3 regions of the Candidatus Regiella endosymbiont of Tuberolachnus salignus genome follow, and region 2 is predicted to be linked to each of the others. Evidence: predicted binding sites of a transcription regulator. Region 2 holds the regulator's gene; each other region holds the start of a gene.
What was found. The regulator Fur, encoded in region 2, represses iron uptake genes when iron is present. The targets are predictions, from matches to a motif close to ATAATAATGAGAACNACTATCAA.

Region 1: feoA (ferrous iron transporter A) is a predicted target of Fur. The motif match lies at 7,905-7,927, and genes of this name have one in related genera.
Region 3: AACL30_RS12870 (TonB-dependent hemoglobin/transferrin/lactoferrin family receptor) is a predicted target of Fur. The motif match lies at 5,891-5,913, and genes of this name have one in related genera.

Annotation. Positions count from the first base shown of each region.
Region 1 covers NZ_OZ026542.1:1,849,808-1,860,454, reverse strand. Annotated here, with positions in the region: gene rho (transcription termination factor Rho) at 1-846, opposite strand, end outside; gene AACL30_RS09530 (hypothetical protein) at 860-1,000, opposite strand; gene trxA (thioredoxin TrxA) at 1,397-1,723, opposite strand; gene rhlB (ATP-dependent RNA helicase RhlB) at 1,842-3,137, shown strand; partial or broken gene AACL30_RS09515 (guanosine polyphosphate pyrophosphohydrolase) at 3,144-4,043, shown strand; gene queF (NADPH-dependent 7-cyano-7-deazaguanine reductase QueF) at 4,239-5,078, opposite strand; gene traF (conjugative transfer signal peptidase TraF) at 5,208-5,789, opposite strand; gene AACL30_RS09500 (amino acid aminotransferase) at 5,917-7,107, opposite strand; gene AACL30_RS09495 (GrxA family glutaredoxin) at 7,364-7,612, opposite strand; gene feoA (ferrous iron transporter A) at 7,962-8,186, shown strand; RNA gene ffs (signal recognition particle sRNA small type) at 8,295-8,391, opposite strand; gene aroQ (type II 3-dehydroquinate dehydratase) at 8,939-9,400, shown strand; gene accB (acetyl-CoA carboxylase biotin carboxyl carrier protein) at 9,422-9,877, shown strand; gene accC (acetyl-CoA carboxylase biotin carboxylase subunit) at 9,903-10,647, shown strand, end outside.
Region 2 covers NZ_OZ026542.1:1,458,976-1,469,622, forward strand. Annotated here, with positions in the region: gene AACL30_RS07585 (IS3 family transposase) at 1-302, opposite strand, end outside; gene AACL30_RS07590 (helix-turn-helix domain-containing protein) at 335-844, opposite strand; gene AACL30_RS07595 (transposase) at 843-1,256, shown strand; partial or broken gene AACL30_RS07600 (IS5 family transposase) at 1,430-1,960, opposite strand; gene istA (IS21 family transposase) at 2,061-3,239, shown strand; gene istB (IS21-like element helper ATPase IstB) at 3,236-4,033, shown strand; partial or broken gene AACL30_RS07615 (glucose PTS transporter subunit IIA) at 4,092-5,894, shown strand; gene AACL30_RS07620 (hypothetical protein) at 5,967-6,101, shown strand; gene glnS (glutamine--tRNA ligase) at 6,094-7,764, shown strand; gene fur (ferric iron uptake transcriptional regulator) at 7,918-8,361, opposite strand; gene fldA (flavodoxin FldA) at 8,463-8,978, opposite strand; gene AACL30_RS07640 (alpha/beta fold hydrolase) at 9,022-9,780, opposite strand; partial or broken gene AACL30_RS07645 (type 2 GTP cyclohydrolase I) at 10,031-10,647, shown strand, end outside.
Region 3 covers NZ_OZ026542.1:2,529,906-2,540,552, reverse strand. Annotated here, with positions in the region: gene dprA (DNA-protecting protein DprA) at 1-608, opposite strand, end outside; gene def (peptide deformylase) at 785-1,327, shown strand; gene fmt (methionyl-tRNA formyltransferase) at 1,392-2,351, shown strand; gene rsmB (16S rRNA (cytosine(967)-C(5))-methyltransferase RsmB) at 2,854-4,143, shown strand; gene trkA (Trk system potassium transporter TrkA) at 4,189-5,565, shown strand; gene AACL30_RS12870 (TonB-dependent hemoglobin/transferrin/lactoferrin family receptor) at 5,926-8,007, shown strand; gene AACL30_RS12865 (hemin-degrading factor) at 8,025-9,086, shown strand; gene AACL30_RS12860 (heme/hemin ABC transporter substrate-binding protein) at 9,083-9,901, shown strand; gene AACL30_RS12855 (iron ABC transporter permease) at 9,898-10,647, shown strand, end outside.

The sequences.
Region 1 (10,647 bases), 390 kb from region 2:
ACCTGAAGCGGGAACCACTGTGTTATAGGCGCGGGCTAAACGAGTAATTGAGTCTAATAAAATGATGACATCTTTCTTATGTTCAACTAATCTTTTTGCTGTTTCAATCACCATTTCAGCCACTTGAACATGACGAGATGCAGGTTCGTCAAAGGTAGAAGCAATAACTTCGCCTTTAACTAAACGTTGCATTTCTGTGACTTCTTCCGGACGTTCATCAATCAACAGTACCATCAATACACAATCGGGATGGTTATGGGCAATGTTAGTGGCAATATTTTGCAATAACATTGTTTTTCCTGCTTTGGGTGGAGCTACAATCAAACCTCGCTGCCCACAACCGATAGGTGCAGCAAGATCGAGCACTCGAGCGGTTAAATCTTCCGTTGAACCATTTCCTCGCTCCATCCTTAGCCGCAAATTAGCATGTAGAGGCGTCAGATTTTCAAAGAGTATTTTGTTGCGGGCATTTTCTGGTTTGTCGTAATTAACTTTGTCCACTTTCAACAGAGCAAAATAACGTTCGCCTTCTTTAGGTGGCCTAATTTTACCGGCAATGGTGTCGCCAGTACGAAGATTAAAACGACGAATTTGGCTAGGAGAAACATAGATATCGTCGGGGCCGGCAAGGTAGGAACTGTCTCCTGAACGGAGAAAACCAAATCCATCTTGCAATATTTCCAACACACCATCACCAAAGATATCTTCGCCACTTTTAGCGTGCTGTTTAAGGATAGAAAAGATAATGTCTTGTTTTCGCATACGAGGTAGATTTTCTAGCCCCATTTCTTCGCCAAGTTTTATTAACTCAGCAACTGAGGTGTGCTTTAATTCAGTAAGATTCATAATGGTGGGTTCTTTAAATTGGGAATTGTCTCGAAGTATTGTTTTGGATTGTGTGATAAAGCAGTCGGCGAACCACGCTATACCCTTCGCTTTTGAAGCTGCCGTGTTGTTGGCTGCGGGTGTTCGCCGAATCACGTAGTATATCTACGCTCATCGGTCTCACGCCCTGGCCGCCTAGTGGCAGCTTCAAAGGCGAAGGGTATAAACACGCGTGACAATGGCAGCTTCGAGGTTAAATGTTTAGACTGATTCTTTGGCGGCACCCCCGACCTTTAAGCCGGGGAACCCTACTACGAATATGATTAACCTTCACTCGCTTAGATGAGTTTTTACTTGATTAAATCGTCAGGCAACAATTAGCTAGGTGAAGAGCGCTCTGCCATCAATGCATTCTGTGCAGCGAGAACAGTGCTTAATTCTGTTTTTGAAAGAAATAAGCCGCGCAGTGAATGAACTAAATCTAACATGCTTCTTTGCAATCGTCTAGCTGCCAGCGAGAGAGAAATCATATTTTACGTTAAATATCTGACTGTGATGATGTCAAAATCGATTACAAATGGGTATCCAGAAGTTTCTTGATGTCAGTTTTCGATACAAGTCCTACCTGATTCGCTGCTATCTTCCCGTCTTTAAATAACAATAGTGTTGGGATGCCGCGTACACCATATTTTTTAGCTGTTTCCTGCTGGTCATCTATATTTAACTTCGCGACAGTTAACTTCCCTTTATATTCGTTAGCAATTTCATCCAAAATTGGAGCAAGTGTTTTACATGGACCGCACCATTCCGCCCAAAAATCAACTAACACCGGATCACTGGCCTCTAACACATCAACTTGGAAGGCTTTATCTTCAAGATCCTTTATATTTTTGCTCATACTCTACTCCAAAGTATTGTGTCAACTGGTTTGATATAGTATTAATCAAGAAAAGATTGACTTTATTTCACCGGATACGCTTTCTTAAAGCAACAATTAGCTGATATTCTACCACACTATGAGCAAAACACACTTGACCGAACAGAAGTTTTCCGACTTCGCCCTGCACCCACAGGTTATCGAGGTTCTTGAAAATGAAGGATTTCATAATTGCACGCCTATCCAGGCGTTAACGTTGCCAATCACCCTAACCGGGCAAGATGTGGCGGGTCAGGCGCAAACAGGTACTGGAAAGACGCTCGCGTTTTTAGCGTCTACTTTTCATCATTTACTTTCTTTCCCAGTGGAAGAGGGAAAAATGATTAATCAACCACGCGCTTTAATTATGGGACCGACACGGGAGTTAGCCCTACAGATTCATGCAGACGCGGTGTCTTTATCTCAATCCAGCGGCTTGAAATTAGGTCTGGCTTACGGTGGGGATGGTTATGATAAACAACTTAAGGTACTGGAAAAGGGCGTTGATATTCTAATTGGCACCACTGGCCGTATCATTGATTATGCAAAACAAGGCTATATTAATTTAGCTGCAATTCAGGTTGTGGTGTTAGATGAAGCTGATCGTATGTGTGATATCAGTTTTATCAAAGATATACGTTGGCTTTTTCATAGTATGCCATCAGCAGATAAACGCTTGAATATGCTATTTTCCGCCACCCTGTCTTGCCGAGTACATGAGCTTGCATTTGAACTAATGCATAATGGCCAATATGTTGAAGTAGAGCCGCTACAAAAAACAGGCCACCGTATTCAAGAAGAATTATTTTATCCTTCAAATGAAGAGAAAATGCGGCTATTACAAACACTGATTGAAGAAGAATGGCCAGATCGTTGTATTATTTTTTCTAATACTAAGCATCGTTGTGAAGATATTTGGCGTCATTTAGCCGCTGATGGCCATAGAGTTGGGCTATTGACAGGAGATGTTGCGCAAAAAAAACGTCAACGTATTTTAGAAGAATTTACAAAAGGCGATCTAGATATTTTAGTTGCGACGGATGTCGCTGCCCGTGGGTTGCATATTCCATTAGTGACACATGTTTTTAATTATGACCTACCTGATGATTGTGAAGATTATGTTCACCGCATAGGTCGTACTGGGCGGGCGGGAGAAAGTGGTTATTCAATCAGTTTAGCTTGTGAAGAATACGCACTAAATTTGCCGGCAATTGAAGCCTATATCGGTCATCGGATCCCGGTCAGTAAATATAATAGTGATAGCTTGTTAACAGATTTGCCTCAACCCAAACCTCTGCCACGTGCCCGTCGCACTCTCGTCAGTACGCGCCGCCAATCTGTATCACGTAGCGACAATAATGTATTACGTAACAACCGTAAACGATCAGGTCAATAATATACGATGTCCAATGCTACCTCAGACCATGCTGTTATCGACCTGGGATCCAATAGTTTTCATATGTTGGTAGTACGTAAGGTAGCTGGCAGTTTTCAACCATTAACCCGTATTAAGCAAAAAGTACGCTTAGCAGCAGGTCTAGATGCTAAAAATTGCTTATCGCAAGCGTCACTAGAACGAGGTTGGCAATGCTTAACATTATTTGCTACCTCTTTACAAAATATTCCTCGTCATCAGATCCGTGTGGTTGCAACTGCGGCATTAAGGTTAGCATCTAATGCGGATCTATTTTTGGCCAGAGCACGTGATATTCTAAATTGTTCTATCGAGGTGATTAGTGGTGAGGAAGAAGCACGACTCATTTATCAGGGAATGGCACAAAATACCATAGGGTCGGAAAAGCGTTTAGTGGTTGATATTGGGGGAGGCAGTACCGAACTGATTGCGGGCATTGGGACACAAGCCAATATTCTAGTCAGTCTGCCCATGGGTTGCGTTACTTGGCTGGATCGTTATTTTCACGATGCTGTGCTATCAACCCAAAATTTTGCTCAAGCTGAACAAAGTGCGCGAGAAATTATTCAGCCAGTTGGCGTGAATTTTCGTCACCATGGTTGGCAAATTTGCGTTGGGACTTCTGGTATTGTTCAACGATTGCAAGAAATTATGATCAATCAAGGGATGGACGAATTGATCACCTTAGAAAGGTTACAGCAATTGAAACAAAAAGCGATTGTCTGCGGCAATATAGAGAATCTGGATATTGCAGGATTGACGTTAGAGCGTACCGGTGTTTTTCCCAGTGGTTTGTCGATTTTGATCGCTATTTTTCAGGAATTAAATATCGAAAGTATGGGTCTTTCAGGAGGAGGGCTGCGGGAGGGGCTGTTGTACGAGATGCTGTGTTAGCACCTGCTCGAAATCTCTTGTGCTCGCTGATACTTCGTCAAAAACGGGCTCAAAATGCTCATTTACTGTATGTAAACTGCGCTTTTTCGCCCATTTTTTCCTCAATTGAGCGTCGCTCAAGAAGATTTCGAATAGGCTCTTAGCAAAATTCGCTGTAAACTGTTGTCCAATAGGGCGGGGAGCAGTCACTTATTGTCTGACTAATCGCCCTATGGCTGATGTCGATTCGTAATCGCTTCTAAAGGGATTAATATCTAATCCTCCTCGACGTGTATATCTGGCAAAAACCGTTAATTTTTGTGGATGACAATATTTTTTTATATCTAAAAATATCCTTTCTACACATTGCTCATGAAATTCATTATGTTTTCGGAACGAGATAATATATCGAAGCAACTTTTCTCTATCTATTTTTTTGCCTTCATATTTTATAAAAACACTGGCCCAGTCAGGTTGCAGGGTGACTAAACAATTAGATTTTAAAAGATTTGACGTCAGGCGCTCAGTAACAAAAGGTGATTTTTCTGTCACTGCATTTTTTAAATGATCAGCATTAAATTTATAGTCATTGACCTCTATATCGCTTTCATCAATGCTAATGTAGTCAGGCTCATCAATTTTTTTGCTGTAATTTTTCATCCCCTCAAATAGTGTCACTTTCACTTCAGCTTCAGCGATGTGAGAGAGGTCTTTTGAGATATGTTGGTGAACCTCTGAAGAATCGAGATGGGATTGGTTTAGACTATTTAAATAAAGTTTGAGTGATTTGGATTCAATCAAATTTGGGGATGTGGCGGGTACAGTAAACTCCGCCATAGCAACCTGCGGTTTTCCTTTTTTATTCAACCAAGAAAGTTCATATGCCGTCCACAAATCAAATCCAGTGAAGGGTATTTGTTCATCGATTAAGCCTATTTCTTTTCTTCCTGCTGACCGAGGTATGGCTACTAATAATTTTTCGTTGTATGTATCTATATACTGTGATTTTTGACCAAGATGTTTTGAATAAACGTGTTGACTACTATTCATCTCTTATTTCCTTATATACCCTTCGCCTTTCAAGTTACGGCGGCGTTGGCTGCACACTCTCATCCCAGTCATGTACTACTTGTATACTCCTGGGATTCGCTTGATTGCCGCCTTGCCGTAACTCGAAATTCATTGGGTATAATTTTTTAATTGATTATATCTTTTTAAAAACCATTGACCCCAATAGGTTGAAGACGTTAATACGGGGCGTATAACAGAGACAACTTGGGTTTTATTAACAGGTCCAAAATAACGTGAATCAAATGAAGTAGGGCTTTGCTCCGTCATGAGTAATAATTCGGATTCACTTAAGGTATAAGATGCTATGCTGATTTGTGGTAACGGTTGCCCAGCTCTGTCGGTTGGCAAAGGGGTGGTATGAGGCAGCAAGGTATCGTTCACGCTAACACCCTGAGCGGTAATCGCAATGTTGTCACCTTGGAGAGCGACAATTTTTTTCATCATATAACTATAGTTACCAGGGCATAAACCGAAACCAATATAACCGCGCCGCTTTGCTTCTTTAAATGCGGCTTGTAATGGGGGGCAAAAAATAACATATTCGCCTTTTGTCATTGGCTTGTCAGTTATCCAATACAAACCCAACGGCATACTGTTGCTCGTATTGAGGCGCCCTCCCGCTAGAAAGAGAGCACCACCTAATCCAATGGTAACCACAGCTAATACCGCTATTAGCGTGATTATTCTCATAGAGTACCTATTAATCAGCTATAGCCAAATCATTTTAACTTGATTTAAGTGTTGTCGTCGCTTGCCGTACTATTTGTACTGTCTGTGCTCCTCCGCCTTGAATCAAATTAAACTGATTCGGCTATAACTAAAGAACCTCAACAATGGCTTTACACAGCGTTGACATATTTTCTTTCGTCATCCCTGCAATGTTAATGCGGCCAGAAGAGGCGGCATGAACAGAAAATTCTTTGCGTAAACGTGTTACCTGGTTAGCCGTTAAACCACTGTAGGAAAACATCCCATTCTGTTGTTTGATGAAACTGAAATTTGCTCCTTCTTTCTCCAATGTCTCAACGAACAGATCCCGCATCTCTTTAATACGTTGACGCATAGCTGTCAATTCTTTTTCCCAGAGAGGGCGTAACGTCGTTTTATCATTGAGGATAGCGGCCACGACAGCAGCACCATGAGCGGGTGGATTTGAGTAATTCGCACGAATAGTCGCTTTTATCTGACTAAATGCGTTATCCGCATTTTTCGGGCTGGCAGCAACCAGGGTGCAGGCACCGACACGTTCATTATATAAGCCAAAATTTTTCGAATAAGAGCTACAGACTATTAATTCATCATGCTTTTCTGCAAAAGCTCGTAACCCTTCAGCATCTTCCTCAAGCCCTGTTGCGAAGCCTTGATAGGCAAAATCAAACAAAGGCAACAGGTTTTTTTCCTTCAAGAGTTCAGCCAATTCTTGCCATTGTTTTAGTGTCGGATCGATGCCAGTTGGGTTATGGCAACAGCCGTGGAATAATACAACATCACCGGCTTGCGCCTTGTTTCTTAAGTCAGTTTTTATTTTATCGAAATCCAGACAGTGATTGAGTGCATCGTAATAGCCGTATTCAACCACTTCTAATCCGGCGGCGGGAAAAATATTGTGATGATTTGGCCAAGTGGGATTACTCACCCACACGCGTTTAGCATCGGTTTTTTTGGCGATAAAATCAGCGGCAACCCTCAGCGCGCCAGTTCCGCCCGGGGTCTGTGCAGTTCGCGCTCTTTTTTCTTTTATAATGTCGCTGCTCTCACCAAAAAGCAGTGCCTGTGTGCAGCCGGCAAAATTTTGTAATCCGTCAATGCTAAGATAATTTTTGCTGGTTTCATTTTCTAGCAGGTACTGCTCCGCTTTTTTTACACTAGATAACACCGGTGTTTTACCGGTTTCGTCTTGGTAGACACCAATGCCGAGGTTAATTTTATTTGGCTGTGGATCTTTATTAAATTGCTCAGCAAGGCCTAAAATGGGATCAGCGGGGGCAAGCTCGATGTTTTCAAACATAAGAGAAATTTCCATAGCAATGGGTTTAAACAGATTGAGCCGTCAGATTAACCTGAGTATATGGCTTTGCCAATTATTAGTTATAAAAAAGAAATGAATATTGTGAAACCTATCTGTTTTTAGCCTTTTCATGGTTGATGCAAATGATGTTTTTTGACATATACTCTTCGCCTTTGAAGCCGCCGCGTTGTTGGCTGCGAGCCCTCATGGTATGTCCACGCTCATCGGCCTCACACCTTGGCAGTCGAAGGCAACTTCAAAGACGAAGGATATAGGCTTCAAAATCGGTACAACCCCCAATATGTTTTTCATCAATGAAAATTTGTGGAACAGTTTTAACCGGTTGGCCAACACTTTTTTCTAGGTCTGCTTTGCTAATATTTTCTTCATTAATGTCTATGTAGCGAAAAGTAAAATCGTCGCGTTTAGCCGCCAGTGTTTCTGCCAATTGTTTTGCACGGACACAATAGGGACATCCAGAACGTCCAAAAATTACAGTATGCATTTTTTATACCTAGTCATTTAATTTTAAATTAAAAAATAGAAGAGCGAAAAGTGATCGAAACCCGTTCAGCATTCCTCTCTATTTAGATTGTCTTTTGAAGCTTTTACGATGTTTATACCCATAGTCCTGCAAATTGCCGCTAGGCGGCCAGAGGGGAAACCGATGAACGTGCAGCCAACACGCGGCAGCTTCAAAAGCGAAGAGCATAAACATCGTAAAAGCTTCACAATACATTTGCAAATAGTATGTACTAACGGTTTTATTGTTTATTTTTATCTTAAAGTAAATTAGAATAATAAATATTCTCATTATTATTTAGTAATTTTTGGTTATGCGATACAGAGGTCATATGCGGTTTGTTCCTCAGCAATATTATAAAATAATTCATTTTTTTCCCGAGATCCTACCTACCTACCGGCAAAAATTACTTTCTTTAGGCATGTTACCTGGCGCATCATTTCAAGTGATTCGTTTGGCGCCCTTTGGAGATCCTGTTCAAATTCAAATTCGAGGCGTTAGCTTATTATTACGCAAAAAGGATTTGAATTTTTTGAGGTTAGAAGCGCATTCTTAGCGCCTGTTCAAAATCTTCTTGAACGAGGAAAGCATGTGCAAAAAAGCTATGTGAGAAGAAAAATCTAGGGAATATTAAGGGAGGATAAAATGTATATTTTGGTGGTGGCTCTGAAAGCTACATCCCGGCACATACATCGCCTGCTACGGCTGCTTCCTTCCGGATCTGACCGAATTCACAAGTTAGTACTGCGAGAGAACCAACAGAGCCACCATTGAATGCCCCTTTATGTTTCGGAGCGGGCGGCATTATTCACTATGCTTGAACAAATAGCAAGAGCTGCATTGGTGTTGTAGCTAAATCATTTTCACTTGGTTCTGTGTTGTCGTCGCTTGCCTTACTATTTTTACTGTCTGTACCCCTCCGCCTTGAATCAAATTAGTAGGTAGCTGAAAAAACAAACTTTATTGCGCGGGATAAAATATCTTCGAGGATAAAAGCAGTATTTAGCTGCTAATTGCTACGATATCGTTATAATGCTGAACTTTACTTCTGGCTGCCATGGCAGTCTTAGAGACTGTTTGGAATCTCTTGTGCTCGCTGATACTTCGTCAAATATGAGCTCAAAATGCTCATTTTCCTTATGTAAACTGCGCTTTTTCGCTCATTTTTTCTCAATTCAGCGTCGCTCAAGAAGATTTGGAACAGGCTTTTAGAGTATAAAGTAACAAATCAGTTATCTCGGACGATTTTGATGTCGTCAATTTGTCGACCTTTTAGTAACTGCTTTTAAAACACCATTTGGATACAGCATGTCGGATAAGTTTCATATTTTGCTTATAAACGGCCCTAACCTCAATTTGCTTGGGACGCGTGAACCAGAAAAGTACACCGCGATCACGCTGGAAGAAGTGATTAGCGGATTGAAACAAAAAGCGCAAGAATTGAATGTCGAATTATCTTGCCTGCAATCGAACGTAGAGCATGAACTTATCGATAGAATTCATCAGGCACAAGGAAATATCGATTTTATTTTGATCAATCTGGCCGCTTTCACGCATACCAGTATCGCTTTGCGTGATGCATTATTAGCAGTGCGAATTCCTTTTATTGAAATTCACCTTTCTAACGTGCATGCCAGAGAGCCTTTTCGCCATCATTCGTACTTTTCCGATATTGCAATTGGCACAATTTGTGGGTTAGGTGCTGATGGCTATAGTTTTGCTTTACAAGCAGCCGTCAATCGCTTATCTAAATATAATAAAATGACATAGAGAAAATACGGAATTACTCTCATGGATATTCGTAAAATTAAAAAACTTATCGAACTGGTTGAGGAATCTGGCATTTCAGAGCTAGAAATTTCAGAAGGTGAAGAGTCAGTACGCATTAACCGTGCACCAACCCTATCACATTATCCAATAACGCAACAACCGCTGCCTTGTATCCCCACAGCGGCGGGAAAACAACCTGATGCTACCACGACAGTTCCTTCGGTCGTTGAGCCCGCATTGAATCATCATGTTATCCGTTCGCCGATGGTTGGTACCTTCTACCGTACACCAACCCCAGAAGCCAAAGCTTTCATTGAAATAGGACAAAAAGTTTCTGTCGGTGATACTTTATGTATTATTGAAGCCATGAAGATGATGAATCTTATTGAAGCAGATAAGTCCGGTACGATAAAAGCTATTTTGGTAGAAAACGGTCAACCGATTGAATTCGATCAGCCTCTTGTCGTCATCGAATAATGAGGCCACTATGCTTGATAACCCTATGATTGAAAAAATTATTATCGCTAACCGGGGAGAAATTGCTTTACGGATATTGCGAGCTTGTAAAGAACTCGGGATAAAAACGGTGGCAGTTCACTCTACGGCGGATCGTGATCTAAAACATGTTTTATTGGCGGACGAAACAGTATGCATTGGCTCCGCGCCTTCGGTTAAAAGCTATTTGAATATTCCTGCCATTATTGCAGCAGCAGAAATAACCGGTGCCACTGCTATTCATCCGGGATATGGTTTTTTGTCTGAAAATGCAGATTTTGCCGAACAAGTAGAGCATTCAGGATTTATTTTTATTGGCCCAACAGCAGAAACGATTCGCTTAATGGGCGATAAAGTTTCCGCCATCAACGCCATGAAAAAAGCAGGGGTTCCTTGTGTACCTGGATCTGACGGTTCATTAGGCAATGATGCCAAAAAAAATCAGGCGGTGGCAAAAAAAATAGGCTATCCGGTTCTTATTAAAGCCTCCGGGGGAGGGGGGGGACGAGGTATGCGGGTAGTTCATGATGCTAAAGATTTAGAAAAAGCTATCGATATGACCCGAACAGAGGCTAAAGCTGCTTTTAATAACGATACGGTTTATATGGAAAAATATCTTGAAAATCCTCGCCATATCGAAATTCAAATCTTAGCCGATGGTAAAGGTAATGCGCTTTATCTCGCTGAACGTGACTGTTCAATGCAGCGCCGTCATCAAAAAGTGGTGGAAGAAGCCCCCGCCCCTGGTCTTA
Region 2 (10,647 bases):
TTGAGCACGCGATAAAACGTAGACTCAGAGGCGATATAAATTCCCCTATCAGCCAGCGTCGGAACGATGACATTCGGAGGGAAACTTGAAAACTCTGGTGAGTTACAGATTTCCATGATCCGCTGTCGTTCAGCATCAGACAATTTGTTGCTGGGGGCATTGCGAACGGCCGTTGACCGTTTGTCGGCCAGGGGAGCGTTGTGACAATTGTTGCGCCAGCGTTGCAGTGTTCTGACTGAAATCCCAATGACCTGGCAGGCTTGCGCCTTACGAGCCCCCTGTTTCATCGCATTCCTAAGCATATCAACTATATTAAGCCGCTCCGGGAGAGGTATTAGACGTCCTCGCTGTTGTCCCAGAGGGCATTGAACTTTTCCCTTAATACCAGTAGCGCTGCGGTTTCCGCCAGCGCCTTTTCTTTTCTGGTGAGTTCTTTTTCAAGTTCACGGATCTTTTGTCTGTATTCTTTGACGACTTTATCAACTTTATGATTATTCAAGGCTTTCGGCTCATGAGCCCGGAGCGAAGCCGTTCGCCATTCCTTTACCTGTTCAACAAACAATCCTTTGTGCCGACAGTATTCGGCCAGCTCAATTTCAGACATCACTGCGCTTTCAATGACCACCGCAAAACGCTGTTCGGGCGACCAACCTTCGTTATTCTTTAAAAACTGCTCATCTTCACATAACAGGCCATCACTCATTAACTCGTTTCTCCATCTTGAAACAACCGAAGGGCTCACGTCTAGCTTCTTCGCTATTTGCCGGTGAGACCAATTATACGGAGGTTGAAGCCAGAGCAACCCTTGTTGCTTGATATTGATAGGCACGGGGTTTGCCGGCATGGTGTTCTCCTTAATATTAACAGGCGACAACTATGCTGACACAGGGGGTTATTCAGTGATCTTCTTGATGATAATATGCAGTACTAACGTTATTGGTGCCCAGCTTAATGGAAAATTAACCACCGTTTGTACCTTCGATTGCCATATCAACAGCGATATTTTTTACGCCTGGATTACCCAAGATTTATTGCCAAAATCCCCTACAGGCGCGGTTCTTGTCATGGATAATGTTAGTTTCCATAAGCGCCAAGACATCCAGTCTGCTATACAGAAAGCCGGCTTTATTCTCGAATATCTTCTTACTTATTCTCCTGATATGAACACCATTGAGCATAAATGGGCTCAAGCGAAAGCCCTTCGCAGAAAGCGCCAATGTGATATCCATACCTTGTTTTCTGCACCTTTATTTTAAATCAATTTATACCGCTTATGCCATAGGGAAGCCCTGAAAAACCGAAATGAATGCTATATTTTGAGCTAATAGCGTTAATTCTTAAAGTCATGTAATAAAAAAGAAAATCAATGCACTCTTTTTTTACGGTATAAGAGACGGCGGATACACTTTTTTTCAGTATCAATGGAAAATCAGGGGTTACAGAGCAGGATTTTTCTAGCGAGAAAGAGATTGGTCAAAGCAAATAAGCTGAATAACTGCGCGGTATTTTTTGCCAAGCCCTTGTAGCGCACTTTTCTAAAGTTGAACTGACATTTTAACACCCGAAAGGGATGTTCAACCTTAGCCCGGATTTTCGCAATAAGACTTTGCCGATGCCGATGTTTCTCCCATACCTGCTGCTCCTGCCCGGGCAAGGCCAATACCCTCCGTCGGGGGATGTGCCAGATGACCGCACGATGTTGATGTTCACTGCGTCGCATCACGCCTTTATAACCGGCATCACCATGGACAACCTCTTCTTGGCCATGAAGAAGGTGATGAACTTGCGTTACCTCGGCTACATTCGCCGAGGTTCCTACCAGGGAATGCACCAGACCCGTCTGTGCATCCACACCAATATGCGCTTTCATACCAAAGTAACACTGATTGCCTTTACGGGTGGCTTTCATTTCAGGATCGCGGCCATTTTGCCGGTTTTTAGTTGAACTGGGTGCATGTGTCAGCGCTAATGATAAAAGACCGTAAATTGCTAATTTAATTTGTCCACTCAAGCCAGAATGCAGTTTCCTTTGTGGTGACAAAGCCATGAGGGAAATAAGCATGCTAAGAAGAGAGGACCACTACATGATAAAACAACGCCATCAACAGGGGGCATTTATTGTTGATATTGCCCATCAGATAGGGTGTTCAGAAAAAACGGTGAGACGGCACATTAGCTATCCTGCGCCGCCAACAGCAAAACGCGGTAAAAAACAGGTTGCTAAACTCGAGCCCTTTAAAGACTACATCGATTCAAGGTTGAGTGAACAGGTTTGGAATGCGGCGGTTATTTTTGAGGAAATCCGTGAAAAAGGCTACCGGGGTGGGAGTGCGATGCTCCGACGTTATATACATCCCAAACGTCCGCTCAGGGCCTCGAAAAACACGGTACGCTTTGAAACCCTCCCCGGTTATCAACTTCAACACGATTGGGGAGAAATCATCGTTGAGGTGGCAGGCTCTGCCTGTACGGTTAATTTTGCCGTTAATACGCTCGGTTTTTCGCGTCGCTTTCATGTCTTTGCTGCCCCTAAGCAAGATGCTGAGCACACGTATGAATCGCTGGTTCGCAGCTTCAATTACTTCGGTGGCAGCGTAAAAAATGTCTTGGTAGATAACCAAAAAGCCGCTGTTATCAAACATGGACAAAATGGCCACATCGAGTTCAATGCGGGCTTCCTGCAACTGGCTAATCACTATGGGTTTAGCCCTCGCGCCTGTAAGCCTTATCGACCGCAAACGAAAGGCAAAACCGAACGGATGGTGGGCTATGTTAAACACAATTTTTTCACTCGCTACCGTCAGTTTGAGAGTTTCGCTCATGTTAATCAACTGCTAGCGATGTGGCTGGCGAAAGTGGCAGACCAGCGTCATCTTCGTCAATTCAAGCAGACACCGGAAAATCGTTTTGCTGAGGAAAAAATAGCCTTGATGCCACTCCCTGCGACTGATTTCGATACCAGCTACTTCGACCTACGACAAGTGGCATGGGACAGCTATATCGATGTCAGAGGTAATCGCTATAGCGTGCCTTCATTCTGGTGTGGTCGTGCGGTTAATATTCGTATCGGTTTAGATAATACGCTACGTATTTACGGCGATGAGCAACTGCTCGCGACGCATCTCTTGCAGGAGGTAACGCAGGGCTGGCAAAAGGTGCCAGAACATCATCAAGCCCTTTGGCAACAGGTCAATCGAGTAGCGTCTCGTTCGCTCAGTGTGTATGAGGAGCTACTCTGATGGAAATGGAAAACTTGTTGATACGGTTAAAAATGGATTACCTGGGCGATGCGTTGGAGAGTTTATGTGAAGAAGCCACCAAGAAAGCACTGAACTACCGTGAATTTCTCCAGCAGGCATTAGCCCAGGAATGGAACGGGCGTCACCAAAAAGGCTTGGAATCGCGGTTAAAACAAGCACGTTTGCCGTGGATAAAAACCTTGGAGCAATTTGACTTTACTTTCCAACCAAGTATAGACAGGAAAATTATCCGCGAGCTGGCGGGGCTGAGGTTTGTCGAACATCATGAAAACGTCATTTTGTTAGGCCCACCTGGGGTAGGGAAAACGCATTTGGCGATAGCGCTGGCTGTCAAGGCAGCTACAGCTGGGCATCGGGTATTGTTTATGCCTCTGGATAGACTCTGCTGTACCTTAATGAAGGCAAAGCAAGAAAACCGTCTGGAACGCCAACTTCAGCAACTGTGCTATGCCAGGGTATTAATACTGGATGAAATCGGGTATTTACCGATGAATCGCGAAGAAGCTAGCCTATTTTTCAGGTTATTGAGCCGTCGTTATGAAAAGGCGAGCATCATTCTCACATCAAATAAAAGTTTTACTGATTGGGGGGACGTATTCGGTGATCACATTTTAGCAACTGCGATTTTAGACAGGCTTTTACATCATTCAACCACATTGAATATTAAAGGAGAAAGCTATCGACTCAAAAATAAACGCAAAGCAGGCATGTTGCCTATAAAAACGACTGATATTATCCAGGCGCCTGGAATAGAAACCCAACAGGAAAATTAGCAAAAACTGGACATTTTAAAGTAGCAAAAAGTGGTCAATCTAAAGTAGCGTTGACATTGTTGGCTATTTAGTATTGACCACATTGTGTTCCCCTAAGGGAGTCTCCATCATTGAGCAACTTCCTATTGATCAGGTTCCTGCCGCTTTTGATAACATTAACAATCAATTTATTGGTATTTTGGTCGGTATTATCTCCGCTGAGTTATATAATCGCTTTAGTCATATTGAGCTACCGAACGCATTATCCTTTTTTAATGGCCGCCTCCTAGTCCCCATTTTAACGTCTTTTGTGATGATTTTCGTCGCTTGTGCCCTCATGTTTGTTTGGCCAGTCATTTACGATGCTTTGGTTAATTTCGGTGAAAATATTCAAGATATGGGCTCCCTGGGGGCAGGGATCTATGCTTTTTTCAATCGGCTATTGGTTCCCATTGGTTTGCACCACGCTTTAAACTCAGTATTTTGGTTTGATGTCGCGGGTATCAACGACATTCCTAATTTTTTAGCAGGACAACAATCTATCGACTCAGGGACAGCGGAAGTCGGTGTTACCGGCCGTTATCAAGCCGGATTTTTCCCCATTATGATGTTTGGCTTACCAGGCGCCGCCTTAGCGATGTATCACTGCGCTCGTCCTGAAAAGAAAAATAAAATCTACGATATTATGCTAGCAGGTGCATTTGCTTCTTTTTTAACCGGAATTAGTGAACCCTTAGAATTTTCTTTTATGTTCGTTGCTCCCCCTCTTTATTTTATTCATGCCGTCTTGACTGGTATTTCGGTATTTATCGCCGCACAGATGCATTGGATAGCCGGCTTTGGTTTTAGTGCCGGTCTGATAGATATGATACTTTCTTCACGTAACCCATTAGCGACAGATTGGTATATGTTGTTGCCACAAGGTGTGCTTTTTTTTGCGGTTTATTATTTGATGTTTCGTTCTCTTATCAATAAATTTAAATTGTTAACACCCGGTCGGGAAGAGGATATTTTTGGTGATGAAGAAGATGATTATAATATTAATAAAAATAATATAAAAAATATTAATAATGATACTGCTATCAAACTACTTGCTCGTCGTTATATTAGTGCAATGGGGGGCTCTGACAATTTGATAGCTATCGATGCTTGCATTACTCGTCTGCGCCTGAATGTCAAAGATGCCGCACGGGTAAACGAGGCGTTAGCAAAAAATTTAGGCGCATCCGCTATTATTTGTCTCAATAAATACAGTGTGCAGGTTATTGTTGGGGCTCGAGCAGAATTCATCGCACAGGCGATGCAAAGGGTGTTTGCCGATAGCCGAGTTCCTTCAGCGGTGATGACAGCTTTACCGCCACCTCATCGAATTCAAGCCGATATTAAAAAAATACAGGCAACACCACTGATATTACTTTCACCTATTACTGGCACCGTCCATCCATTAGAAACTATTGCCGACGAAGCCTATGCCAGTAAAATTCTCGGGGAGGGTGTCGCCATTTATCCGACTGCTAAAACCGTAGTGGCACCGATTGATGGCAAAATTACACGGATTGTTCATACTAGCCACGCTTTTTATCTGACCAGCAGCACAGGTGTTGAAATTTTGATCCATATCGGTATCCAGCTTGATAAACAATATAGTCATGGCTTTAAACGTTTGGTTGAAGAAGAAAGTATGGTGGTCGCTGGTCAGCCTATTCTACTGTTAGATCTTGAATATCTTAATGCCAATGGTGTTTCTTTGCTCAGCCCCGTGTTGGTACAAAACCTCTCCCACTTTGGCGAGCTCTCTGTGCTAGCAAATGGTGAGGTGGTGGCGGGGCAAACCGATTTATTTGCTATTAGCCCCGCGGGCACGGTTTTGCAAGAAGTCTAATGAGATATACCCAATGAATTTCGAGTTACGGCAAGGCGGCAAGGGCGACCGACCGATGAGCGTAGATATACCATGAAGGCGAGGGCTCGCAGCCAACAATGCGGCAGCTTCAAAGGCGAAGGGTATAAACAGTTGCCTCCAAAGCCTGCTTGTAAGATCCTATTGGAAATCTATTGGACAAAAAGTGAGGAAACATACAATGAATGAGGCTGAAGCCCGCCCGAATAATTTTATTCGTCAAATTATTGATGAAGATTTAGCCAGTGGTAAGCATAGTGAAATACATACCCGTTTCCCTCCCGAGCCAAATGGCTATTTACATATCGGTCATGCCAAATCTATTTGCTTAAATTTTGGTATCGCGCAAGATTATCAAGGAAAATGTAATCTCCGCTTTGATGATACCAATCCGGAGAAAGAAGAGCTTGAATATATAGAATCCATCAAACGTGATTTACAGTGGCTCGGTTTTTCATGGAGTGGAGAAGTACGTTATTCATCTGATTATTTTGATCAATTGTACCGTTATGCGGTTGAGTTGATAAAAAAGAATTTGGCGTATGTCGATGAGCTTAACGCTGAAGAAATACGTGAATATCGTGGAACTTTGACCACAGCAGGTAAAAATAGTCCATTTCGTGAGCGTAGTATCGAAGAAAACTTGGTGTTGTTTGCAAAAATGCGGGAGGGGGAATTTAGCGAAGGCAGTGCCTGCCTGCGGGCAAAAATCAACATGGCTTCTCCTTTTATGGTAATGCGTGATCCTGTTCTGTATCGCGTCAAATTTGCTGAACACCATCAAACGGGTAACCAATGGTGTATTTATCCTATGTATGATTTTACGCATTGTATTTCTGATGCGCTAGAAGGCATTACCCATTCGCTTTGTACACTTGAATTTCAAGATAATCGGCGTTTGTACGATTGGGTATTAGAACATATTGATATTAATTGCCACCCACGTCAGTACGAATTTTCTCGCTTAAATCTTGAATTTGCCATTATGTCAAAACGCAAACTTAATGTATTAGTGACGGAGAACATCGTAGAAGGTTGGGATGATCCACGCATGCCAACGATTTCAGGTTTGCGTCGTCGTGGCTATACTGCGGCTTCCATTCGTGAATTCTGTCGCCGTATCGGTGTCACCAAGCAAGACAACCAGGTCGAAATGATGTCATTAGAATCTTGTATCCGTGACGAACTGAATGAAAATGCGCCAAGAGCAATGGCGGTATTGGATCCGCTCAAGCTGATTATTGAAAATAGAGAAGCCTGCTTAGAACAGCTTACGCTACCTAATCATCCGAATAACCCACAGATGGGCAGTCGTCAGGTTCCTTTTGATAGTGTGATTTATATCGATCGAGCTGATTTTCGTGAAGAAGCCAATAGACAATACAAACGGTTGGTTCTCGGTAAAGAAGTACGCTTGCGTCATGCCTATATCATTAAAGCAGAACGTGTTGAAAAAGATCTGAACGGCAATATTATCGCTGTTTATTGTAGTTATGACTCAAAGACGCTGAATAAAGATCCAGCCGATGGGCGTAAAGTGAAAGGCGTGATCCACTGGGTTGCCGCCGCCTATGCGGTGCCGGCACAGATCCGTTTATATGATCGTCTTTTTAACGTGCCTAACCCTAGCGCAGTGGATGATTTTATCGCCACAGTAAATCCACAATCACTGATCATCCATCAGGGTTTTGTTGAGCCCAGTTTAGCTACCGCACAGCCTGAGCAATGTTATCAATTTGAACGCGAGGGCTATTTTTGTATCGATAATCAACATTTTCAGGCGGGACAACCGGTGTTTAATCGAACGGTTGGGCTGCGTGATACCTGGCAGGATAAAGCTGGGAAGCAATAGGCTTCTTAACGCCTAGAAATCTCTTGTACTCTCGTTGATATTTAGACTTCTTGCATAACCTACTGCGTGGTGTGAATTCGGTGTTACCCTCATGCGCACTGTGCGCCTATGACTTCACATAACGAGCGACGGTTTTGCAAGCAGTCTAATGAATTACGTATCCTGCACAGATTTACTTTTTGGGCAGTTTTTTGTGGTGCAATTTCCATATAGATGCAGACTGCGATTAGTCAATTTTATACCATGCTGATTGGCAATATCCTGTTGCCGTTTTTCAATAAATTCGTCTCGAAATTCGATTACCTTGCCACAATTTAGGCAGATTAAATGATCGTGATGATGCGGCTGTGTCAGTTCAAAAACCGATTTATTGCCTTCAAAATTGTGGCGAATAACAATTCGAACATCTTCAAATTGATTGAGAACACGGTAGACGGTAGCTAAACCGATTTCTTGATTCATATCGATCAGTTTTTTATAAATGTCTTCTGCGCTAATGTGATGGCAAGTGGGATCCTGTAAAACTTCTAAGATCTTCAACCTTGGATGCGTCACCTTGAGACCCATCTTTTTTAGTGCGGTATTATTGTCGATCATGCAGATTTAATCCTATTATACCCTTCGCCTTTGAAGCCGCCGCCTTGCCGTAACTCGAAATTCATTGGGTATACATCCTAAGGCGCTAAAGGGAAAGTTTTTTATAAAGAGAGTTCTTCACTAATTTGTTTTACCCACTTATCTACACGTATTTCAGTGAGCTCTGGTTGGCGATCTTCATCAATAGCCAGACCAACAAAACAGTGCTTGTCATCTGTCAACGCTTTAGACGCTTCAAAATGATAGCCCTCTGTTGGCCAGTGCCCAATAATAGTGGCGCCACGAGCTTCGACGATATCACGTACTGTACCCATGGCATCACAAAAATATTCGGCGTAATCTTCTTGATCACCACAGCCGAACAGTGCCACTAATTTTCCTGCAAAATCGATTTCTGCTAATGTTGGAAAAAAATCATCCCAATCACACTGGGCTTCGCCGTAATACCAGGTAGGAATGCCAAGCAGCAGAATATCAAATTTTTCTAAATCTTCTCTGCTACTTTTGGCAATGTCATACACCTCAGCACAGTCTTTTCCCAATTGGGCTTGAATCATATTAGCAATATTTTCTGTATTGCCAGTGTCACTGCCAAAAAAGATACCCACGATTGCCATAACTGTTTGTATACCCTATTAATTTTTACCACTTATTTTGATTTCAGATAAATCGCCGAATAGCGGCTAACACCATCGCCGTTTTTTCTGCATGAACCGCATGACCGGCCTGCGAAATAGTCTCGATATACGCTTGTGGAAACTGTGCGGTTATACTGGCGCGATGGCTATCCTGAATATAGCACGACAGTTCACCGCGAATAAACAAAACAGGATCTGGCCACAAAGGGATAGCTTGCCAAGCTGCAATATTCTCGTATTGATCACAGAGAATATCGACATCAAAACACCATTTTCCCTCTTTGAATGATTTTAGTAAAAAATAGATGATTGCTTCTTCTGATATAAATTGACGCATCAACCCCGCTGCGGCAGGGCGATGCACAATACCTTGCTGAGTGACCGCTTTCAGAGCGGCAAATATCGCGTCATGACGGTGGATCTCGTAGGCCACTGGCGCAATATCAATCACGATCACTTTTTCAATCTGTTGTGGGGCAAGAGCCGTCATCGCCATCGCGACTTTTCCCCCCATAGAATGGCCAATAATGATCGCTTTTTCTATTTGTAATCTGGCGAGTAGCGCTAATACATCTTGCGCCATCACTGAATAATTCATTTGTTGTGAACGGGGTGAAAGCCCATGGTTGCGTAAGTCCAGCAGTATCACACTGTGATTTTTTTGTAGATCTCGCGCTAACATCCCAAGATTATCGAGATTACCAAACAGACCGTGTATTAACACAATCGGGGTTTTAGCTTCAGTCGTCAGGCTGTTATTTAAACGAAAATTTAATTTCATTGCAAAGTTCATTAATAACCAAGAGTAGGATAATAGGATATCATGAGTAAGCAAATTGTGCTGTCAGCAGCTTATTAGACCTCTTTCCAAACCTACTACGTGACGCGAATCCTGCGTTGCCCGGTGCTCGCAATCCTCATGTATTTATAGCAACGAAGGTTGCTGTGCGCCGGGCGCCTTGACTTCGCATAACGAACTACGGTTTGGAAAGAGGTCTATTGAAGTCTTTTGTCAAAAAAGGGTTATCTCGATGAAGAACACTGAACTGGAAAAAATTATTAACAATCTGCTCAATATCCAAAATTTTCAAGATTATGCTCCTAATGGTTTACAAGTGGAAGGCCAGTCAAAAGTTGAACGTATTGTTACCGGTGTTACTGCAAGTCAAGCATTACTTGATCAGGCCATAGAAAAGGGGGCTGATACCATCTTAGTTCATCATGGTTATTTTTGGAAAAATGAGCCAGTGGTGATACGGGGTATGAAACGTAAGCGTTTAAACACATTACTAACGCACAATATTAATCTTTATGCTTACCATTTACCGCTTGATGCTCATCCAGACCTCGGCAATAACGCACAACTGGCTAAACTGATTGGGATTAAGGTATTGGGAAACATTGAACCGTTATTACCCTATGGCGAATTTGAAAAATCAGTTGATGCGGTTGTTTTTCGCAAACGTCTAGAAAAATTGCTCGGGCGAGAGGTGATACATTGTGGTGATCCTAGCGTTGTTAAGGTAAAAAAACTCGCTTGGTGTACCGGCGGAGGACAAGGCTATATTCAACAGGCCGCTGAATTTGGTGTCGATGCTTTTATTAGCGGCGAAATTTCTGAACAGACCACCCACCCATATTGCCAGGG
Region 3 (10,647 bases), 1.1 Mb from region 2:
GGTGGCGAGGTGACTAAAAATTCAGAAACCAAAGCACCGCCCTGTTCCACGATACGATGGGCAAGTCCATAATGGTGCCGTGGATAAATATTTTCTAACCCACTGCCAAGCACGGCAATGGTTTTACCTTGAACAGATAATGCTGAGTGATGACAGATTCCATCAATACCAGTGGCTAAACCACTGGTAATAACCAAACCCTGTTCTATTAGTTTTTCTGTAAAATACCTTGCCCAGCGCTCACCATAGTGGCTGAAATTACGACTACCGACCATCGCAATCTGTAATTGAGAGACGACAGAGATATCACCCGTAATGAAAAGTAACAATGGGGCTGAAGATATATGGCTTAATCTCTGTGGATAAGTTGGATATCCGTAAATAAGCATATGATGATCAGGATGCTCTAACCAAGCCAATGTGGCAGCAATATAATGCGCACTGGCGTGGATAAATTGTTGAGATTGCGATTCATCTAACCCCACAGCCGTTAATACATCAGAATGAATATCAGCGTAAGCGATTAAATGTTTAGCAATAGTACAGCTTCTTGCGACTGCTAGCCCTTTAACCATACTCATGCGTAGCCATATTTCTGCTGTCAGCATAGCGATTCCTGGCTGATTACGTTGTATTTTATTTACCGTAACGTCGTTCCTACCTGTACTTCTTTTTTCTTCAATAAACTTTTTCTTTCGGAAGACAATACTGTCAATTGACACCAAAAATGTCTAGAATAAAAATCATAGTGAATTCAATTTTTAGAAACAGATCTCAACTTTATATGTCAATATTAAAAATATTACATTTCCCAGATGTACAGCTCCGCAAAATCGCTAAGCCAGTTGAGAAAATTGATGCGAATATCGAGCGGATCGTAGATGATATGTTCGATACCATGTACGCAGAGGAAGGTATTGGTTTAGCCGCTACACAGGTCGATATCCATAAACAGATAATCGTTATTCATATCCCTGATGACCGTGATCAAAATGAAAGGATAGAAGCTCATTATCGCCCCTTGGTGCTAATCAACCCTGAATTATTGGAAGAAAGTGGTGAAACGGGCATTAAAGAGGGGTGCTTATCCATTCCTGGCGTGCGGGCGTGGGTAAAAAGGTCGGAAAAAGTCAAGATTAGAGCACTTGATCGTGATGGCAACTCTTTTACACTCGAAGCCGATGGTTTGTTGGCAATTTGTATTCAACACGAGATGGATCATTTGAAAGGTAAGCTTTTTATTGATTATTTATCACCGCTTAAATTTCAACTCATCCAGAAAAAAATAGAAAAAAATAGAAAGAAAGCACAACGTGACACACAATAATCAGACTAAATTCCTTGCAAAGATCATAATGCGTTATCGATTTTTTTAATTCAAGAGGTTTTCTGTGCTCGATTTTTTGCGGATTATTTTCGCTGGTACTCCTGATTTTGCAGCGTATCACCTTAATAGGCTGTTATCTTCTCAACATCAAGTCGTTGGTGTGTTAACTCAACCGGATCGGCCTGCTGGTAGAGGAAACAATTTAACTGCCAGCCCAGTAAAAATATTAGCGCAACAGCATGGAATACCGGTCTACCAACCGATATCACTACGCCCTGAAGAAAATCAACATATCGTTATGGATCTTGTGACTAATCAGCAAGCTGACATCATGGTAGTGGTTGCTTATGGTCTTATTTTACCTGCAGCGGTGCTAAATATGCCGCGTTTAGGTTGTATCAATGTTCATGGCTCTTTATTGCCACGTTGGCGTGGTGCCGCCCCGATTCAACGTGCATTATGGGCTGGTGATCAGGAGAGCGGCATAAGTATCATGCAGATGGATGTCGGCTTAGATACTGGAGACATACTCCATAAAAGTGTTTGTACTATACAATCCGATGACACTAGTGCCACTTTATACAACAAACTGTCCATTATTGGCTCCGAAGCATTGTTGGCCACGCTGCAACAATTTGCAGATAATCAAGTTCGAGCTGAAATACAAAATGAACAGCAAATCACTTACGCTGAAAAATTAACTAAAAAAGAAGCGAAACTCAATTGGTCACTTTCAGCTTTACAGTTAGAACGCTGTATTCGTGCATTTAATCCATGGCCAGTCAGTTATTTTATTGTTGATCAACATTTAATAAAGGTTTGGCAAGCACAGGTGTTAACCAGTATCGACAATGTTAAACCTGGCACTATTATCCATGCGGATAAAAAAGGTATTCAAGTAGCTACCGCTGAGGGTGTGCTTAACATCACAAAATTACAGATTGCAGGTAAAAAAGCCATGTCGGCCGCCGATGTGCTAAATGCTCGCCGAGAATGGTTTACCATTGGGCGTAGATTGACGTAGTTATTCTTTCTTTTTTATTTATTAGATTTTTTTTAAAACTGTATCTCGTGGTGCAAAATCAAGGCGCACGGCGCGCAGCCACCTTCGTTGATACAAGTACATGAGGATTGCGAGCACCACGCAACGCAGAAATTCATACCACGCAGTAGGTTATGCAAGAAATCTCAAGTATCAGCGAGCACAAGAGATTTAGAATAGGCTCTAAGAGGTCTATTGAATTTTATCCGGTGTGCCGTAAATTCTCGGCCTTCAGGTCAAGGATATAAGGCCTGGTTTTCCAACTAACCTGTGTTAAAATGCCGCGGCTAACAGCGAAAGCTTCGGCATAGCTGTGACGGCAATCAGTACCGCAGGGCATACGGGACTTTAAGCCTGTAGAGAGTCGGCGCAGTTAGGCCGCTCGAGGAAGCAGGAACCCACTGAAGCGAGTCAGGCTTCGGTCTGAACGCGGTAGGAATCCTCGCCATTTAGTGCGGGGAGGATGTCAACAAACTGTAAGGCTATGAAAACTACTTATAACATTCGTGCTATCGCCGCTAAAGTAATCAACAACGTATTAAATAAAGGGAAGTCACTGAGTGTTGTGCTGCCAGCATTACAACAAAATATTTCTGATAAAGATCGCACTTTATTGCAAGAGTTATGTTTTGGCACTTTACGGGTTTTACCTACACTTGAATTTTGTATTCAGCAGTTAATGGTTCGCCCAATGGCAGGAAAAAAACGCATTTTGCATTATTTACTGATGATAGGTATTTATCAACTTATTCATACTCGTATTCCAGCCCACGCCGCGTTGGCTGAAACCGTTGCTGGAGCGACAACGTTAAAGTGGCCACAATTAAAAGGATTAGTTAATGGTGTCTTACGCCAGTTTCAGCGTCAGCAGATAATGTTGTTGGAACAGGCGACGAATGATAACAGCCACTATCTGCATCCCAGCTGGTTATTGAAGCGTATTAAAAAAGCCTATCCTGAGCAATGGCAACAGATTGTTGTGGCTAATAATGCAAAACCACCCATGTGGCTTAGGGTCAATCGTATACATCATTCTCGTAGTCAATATTTAGCGCTGTTGCAACAAGCCGGAGTTGAGGCGACATCTCACCCCGTTTACGCTGATGCTATTCGTTTAACACTTCCTCGTCCTGTTGGTCAGCTGCCTGGATTTTCTCAGGGCTGGGTTACGGTTCAAGATGCATCTGCACAGGGATGTATCGATCTACTTGATCCGCAAAATGGTGAATATATCTTAGACTTATGTGCTGCGCCAGGAGGAAAAACGACTTATATTCTTGAAGTAGCACCCAAAGCTGAAGTGTTAGCCGTTGATATCGATAAGCAACGCTTGCGTTGTGTTAAAGAAAATTTACAACGTTTGCAGCTACAAGCCAGAATAAAAATCGGAGATGGCCGCACACCTGATATATGGTGTGGTGATCAATTATTTGATCGAATCTTGCTGGATGCCCCTTGTTCCGCCACCGGTGTAATACGTCGACACCCTGATATCAAGTGGTTACGTCGTGACAGTGATATCGCTGAATTGACTAAATTACAAGCTGAAATTATGGATGCTATTTGGCCAAAATTAAAAAGGGGAGGCATCATGGTATATGCTACTTGTTCCATTTTACCCGAAGAAAATCAAAAACAAATTGCGTCATTCTTAGCGCGACAACCGAGTGCGCAATGGATCAAAACGAGCCCAGTAGATACCTTTGGTAAGCAACAGCTGCCTCATCCTGAAGAGGGTGATGGCTTCTTTTTTGCAAAAATGATGAAAAATTAATTTTTCATCAATATACCCAATGAATTTCAGAGTAATCTTAATGCAATGAAAATAATCATTCTTGGATCGGGACAAGTAGGTGAAACGTTAGCGAAAAACTTGGTCGGTGAAAATAATGACATTACTGTTGTCGACATTGATGCCAGTCGCCTACGGCAACTACAAGATAAATTTGATCTACGTGTAGTACAGGGACAGGGCTCTTATCCGCGTGTATTGCGTGAAGCCGGTGCTGAAGACGCGGATATGTTAGTCGCAGTGACTAACTCCGATGAGACGAATATGATCGCTTGTCAAATCGCTTACTTATTATTTAAAACACCCAATCGTATTGCTCGTATTCGTTCACCTGAATATGTCCGTGAAGTAGATAAACTTTTTCAACCGACAGGGATTGTGATTGATCACTTGATTTCACCGGAGCAATTGGTTATTGATTATATTTATAAATTGATTGAATATCCTGGTGCTCTGCAAGTTGTTAATTTTGCTGAAGGAAAAGTAAGTATTGTCGCGGTAAAAGCACAGTATGGTGGTGCGTTAGTGGGTAATGATCTTGCCTCTTTACGTGAACGAGCCCCTCATATTGATACCCGTATTGCCGCTATATTCCGTCAAAATCAACCCATACGACCGCAGGGCTCGACCGTTATTGAAGCGGGTGATGAAGTCTTTTTTATCGTCGCTTCACAACATATTCGAACAGTGATGAGCGAACTGCAACGCCCCGAAAAACCGTACACACGGATTATGATTGTTGGTGGTGGCAATGTTGGGTCAGGTTTAGCGCTAAAACTAGAAAATGATTACAAAGTAAAATTAATTGAAAGTAATCTATCTCGATCTGAAGAATTGGCAGAAATACTTCATAAAACAACAGTGTACTATGGTGATGCCTCGGATCAGGAACTGTTAGCAGAAGAGCATATAGACCAAGTCGACGTTTTTATTACCCTGACTAATAATGATGAGGTTAATATCATGTCTGCTATGCTAGCAAAACATATGGGAGCCAAGAAAGCGATGGTTCTAATTCAGCGTAATGCTTACGTTGATCTGGTGCAAAATAATACCATAGACATTGTAATCTCACCACAACAAGCGACCATCTCCGCATTATTAGGTCATGTACGTAAAGCGGATATTGTCAGCGTTTCTTCTTTACGCCGTGGTATCGCTGAAGCGATCGAAGCCATTGCTCATGGTGATAAAAGTACCTCTAAAGTTATTGGACGTACTGTTGAGAAGATCGAATTACCACCTGGTACAACCATTGGGGCTATTGTGCGGGGTGATGAAGTCATTATTGCGAATAGTCATTTTATTATTCAACAAGGTGATCATGTCATTATGTTTATCACCGATAAAAAATTCATTCCCGCCGTTGAAAAACTATTTCAACCCAGTCCATTTTTTCTATAAGAGCTCTGTTAGAGCCTATTCGAAATCTCTTGTGCTTGCTAATACTTCGTCAAAAACTCGCTCAAAATGCTCATTTACGCTATGTAAACTGCGCTTTTTCGCCCATTTTTTCATTAATTGAGCTTTGCTAAAGAAGATTTCGAATGGGCTCTCAGAAATTTCCTTTGAGCTGCACTCAATTGATGAATATCAGTGGGTTGAACCTAAGATGCCTTGATTTCATATCCGGAACGGTTTTCCCAAAACAGGATTTTTCAATAAGTTTAATACATCACCCTATTTCACTTGATATTATCAGTAAACTTGTATGATAATAATTCTCGAATTGAGAATCATTTTTATTATCATTAATTACTAATAATGGAGAAGTGGCCTTTGCGTGTTTCATCTTTAAGTTTAATCGTCGTTTGTGCACTACCATTATTCACTTATGCTGCAAACGATATTATGAATAACAGCAATAATAGTCGACTGACGGAAGAGCAAAAAAAGCAACACAATAAGAATGAAACAATGACCATAGTAGCGACAGGTAATTCCCGTGACAGCTTTAGCGCCCCTATGATGGTTACTGTTATTAAGGGTGATACAGCTACAAGCCACAGCGCATTTTCTGCTATTGATATGCTACGCGCGATCCCCGGGATCACGCTGTCCGGCAGTGGCCGCACTAATGGTCAAGAAATCAGCATGCGTGGTTATGATAGCAAAGGTGTATTGACATTGGTAGACGGCGTTCGTCAGGGTATTGACACCGTTCATACTAGCAGTATTTTTCTTGATCCTAGCCTGATAAAACAGGCTGAAATTGTGCGCGGCCCTTCAGCATTGCTCTATGGTGGGAGTGCCTTAGGGGGGGTGGTTTCGTATCAAACCGTTGATGCAGCGGATTTACTCCTGCCTGATCAAAACGTGGGTTATCGGGTGTTTGGTCTCGGAGCTACTGGTAATCACAGTCTAGCTATGGGGGGCAGTGTATTCGGTAAAACGGCCAATTTGGACGGTCTGATCACTTTTAGCACCCGTGATATTGGTAATATTAATCAAGGTAAACATTTTTCAGCGCCAAATAACGAGAGTATTAATAACGTAATGACCAAAGGAACTTGGGCTATAGATGATAATCAATCTCTCAACGCTAACTTGCGTTACTACAATAATCGCTCTCGAGAGCCAGAGAACCCACAACAATCTGAAATCACTGCAAAAAATAAAATGACCAAGCGTTCAACCTTGCAGCGCGATGCACAATTAAGTTATCGATTAAATCCACAAGATTTAGCCTGGTTGGATACCACTACGGCATTGTATTACTCTGATCTTAATATTCATGATCTTGTCCTGAAAGAAGGCGAAAAAGGTTATGAACAAATCACCCGTGGCGTTAAGTTAGAAAACCGTAGCCGATTTTTCACTCACAGCCCAGCATCACATTTATTGACCTATGGCACGGAAGCGTATCAGCAGAAACAAAATCCTAGTGGTCTGGCGGAAAGCTTTCCAGCGGCAAAAATTAATGTCAATTCGGTTTGGGCACAAGACGAGATGACCCTGCGTGATCTACCTGTCTCTCTTTTGTTAGGGACTCGTTTTGACCGCTATCATGCCGAAAATAAAAAAAATCCAGATGTATCGGCGGATAAATGGTCATCCCGGGGAGCGATCACCGTCACACCTACCGACTGGTTGATGATGTTTGGCTCTTATGCACAGGCTTTCCGCGCGCCAAAAATGGGTGAGATATACAATGATTCAAAACATTACCCTCTCATTGAAGAAGATCCTATTACACATAGACGTAAAGTAGTAGGTTGGAATACTTGGCAACCGAATCCTCATTTAAAACCGGAAACCAACGCCACTCAAGAATATGGTTTCGGCTTGCAATTCGACAATGTATTGGCTAACAACGATGCATGGCAATTTAAAGCCAGTTACTTTGATACACAAGCGAAGGACTACATTTACGTTGATGTCCAGCATTACTACACAAAAGCCAAAAATATTAGACAGGCCAAAATCTGGGGTTGGGATGTCATGATGAATTACCAAACAGATTGGTTCAGCTGGGATCTCGCTTACAACCGTACTCGAGGTAAAAATCAAGAGAGCGGAAATTATATTGCTAGTATTAATCCGGATACTCTCACGAGTAGACTTGATCTCCCTATAGCGAGGACAGGATTTTCTACCGGTTGGGTACTCACTGCAGCAAAAGATAACCACTTCATGGTTACTCCTCCAAGAATCAGACCCGAGATAAAACCACAGGCGGGCTATGGCGTGAACGATTTTTATCTCAGCTATAAAGGCCAAGGCCATTTTCAAGGAATGACGGCAACCGCGGTGTTAGCTAATGCTTTCGATAAACAATACGCTTCACCACAGGGTATTCCACAAGATGGGCGCAGTGCGAAACTATTTATCAGTTATCAATGGTAATTAAAAAGGACATCATCATGAAATCCTCGCTATACCTGCAATATCTTAAAGAAAAACAGCAATATCCAGGCATGTCGACCGCCAATATCGCCAAAATGCTCAATGTCAGTGAAGCCGCCCTCGCGCATGCGCGGGTAGGACATGATGCACAACGGCTACAAGTCAATGCGCTAACGTTATTAACTAAGTTAGAAAATATCGGTCTTGTCAAATCGACGACGGCTAATCGATATGCCATCCAGCAGATGATAGGTCGTTATAAAAACCAGAAATATACTCCTCACGGAGGGATTATACTCAACCCACGCGATTTGGATCTCCGTCTGTTTTTAGACAAGTGGGACAGTATATTTGTCATGCGAGAAAAAGATGAAAGACAAGGTGAACAGCAAAGTATCCATTTTTATGATGTAGAGGGTAATGCGGTACATAGCGTTTCTCTTACTGATGAAAGCCAGCATTCCCATTGGCAAAAGTTAATAGAAGAATACACTAGCCCTGATAATCCTGAACTGTTGCTGCAATCGTTATCTCCCTCTCAGAAAAACAGCATTGATATCAACAATGCCGCCCAGATTGAAGATGAATGGCGTAAGATGACAGATATTCACCAATTCTTCCGATTACTAGAACGGCATAATGTGACTCGTCAGCAGTTATTCCGTGTGGTTGCTGACGATCTGGCCTATCAAGTTGAGCGGGGAGCCTTACTGCAAATTCTTAATGCTGCTCATCAACAGCAGAATGAGATTATGATTTTCGTTAGTAACGGCGCTTGTATACAAATTTTTACCGGATTGATTGAACAAAATGTAACACAGCAAAAAACAATAGGAGAAGGTTGGATCAGCGTCAATAATCAGCGTTTTACTCTGCAGTTGCATGAAAGTGCGATCGCCGAAAGCTGGATCACGCGCAAACCAACCAAAGATGGTTTTGTCACCAGTTTGGAATTATTTGCCGCAGATGGCACCCAAATTGCTCAATTATTTGGGCAGCGCCATGAAGGGCAGCCCGAGCAGAGTCAATGGCGTGAACAATTGTCAGCCCTGCCTGTTAAAAAGGATGTCGCTGCATGAAAATTTGGCTACTGCCGTTGCTCTTGGCATTGCCATTGTTCAATGCTGTTGCAGAGCGTATCGTCACTATTGGCGGTGACGTTTCCGAAATTACCTACGCCTTAGGCGTAGGTTCAAAAATAGTGGCGCGTGACAGCACCAGCTTAACGCCATCAGCAATAAAATCATTGCCGAATATAGGCTATATGCGTCAAATCAATGCAGAAGGTATTCTCGCGATGAAACCGACGTTAGTGCTAAGCAGTGCACTTGCTGGGTCTCCATTGGCGTTGAAACAAATTGTCGACAGCGGTGTTAAAGTGGTCTCTATTCCTAGTGATACCACCTTGAATGCCGTATCTGAAAAAATTAGCCTTATCTCTACTGCCGTCAATCAGATTGATCAAGGGAAACAGCTGGCGCAAAAGTATCAACAAGAAATAGCAGAGATTGATAATAGCCCTATCGCTGTACGGATGTTGTTTATTATGAGTTATGGCGGCAGCGCGCCCTTGGCGGCAGGGCAAAATACCGCAGCGGATGCCATGATATGCGCGACAGGTGCTCAAAATGCCATGCAAGGATTTGAGCGTTATCGGCCGCTCTCTCAAGAAGGGTTGATTGCGAGTGCACCAGACTTGATTCTGGTCACCACGGATGGGCTAGAATCTCTTGGGGGCGTGGATAAAATCTGGCAACTTCCTGGAATAGCACTAACTCCCGCGGGTAAACATCGACGAATAGTGACATTCGACGATATGGCTTTACTTGGCTTTGGTCTACAAACGCCGGCGGTTATTAAACAATTAAGACAGGCGGGGGAACTGAGTCTATGAGAGCAGCTATGCCGCCTCGGTATACCTTGGGCGGTTTATTTGTATTGTTGATTTTACTTATCATCGGATCAAGCAATTTGGGTGCACTGCCGCTTTCTTTTCGTACGCTATGGCACAGTTCATTCGATGACATCGCTTGGCAAATTTGGCTCAATATTCGGTTGCCCCGTGTGCTATTAGCGATTTTAATTGGTTTTGCGTTAGCAACCTCTGGTGCGGTTATGCAGGGACTATTCCGTAATCCTTTGGCTGATCCTGGTTTATTAGGCATTAGCAGTGGAGCCGCATTATTCGTCGCGCTGGTTATCGTCATGCCATTTACTTTTTCTATCATTTTTTACAGCCATGTTATCGCCGCTTTTATTGGTGGTTTACTGATTTCTTTGCTTATTTTATCTTTCAGCCGCACGGGGCAGGGCAGGTTATCAAGTTTATTATTGATCGGTATCGCCATCAATGCGCTCTGTGGTGCTGCTGTTGGTATTTTGAGTTATTTTAGTAATGATCAGCAACTGCGCCAATTTTCTTTATGGATGATGGGCAGCCTGAGTCAGGTTCAGTGGCCTATGTTAGGACTCGCCGCCGCATTTATTATTCCAACCATGGTAATCACACTATTACAAGCGCATAAACTCAATTTATTGCAACTTGGTGATGAAGAAGCTCATTATCTTGGTATTAATATCCAGCAAACGAAAAGCCGATTTCTCTTACTCAGCACCTTATTGGTCAGTACTGCTGTCGCG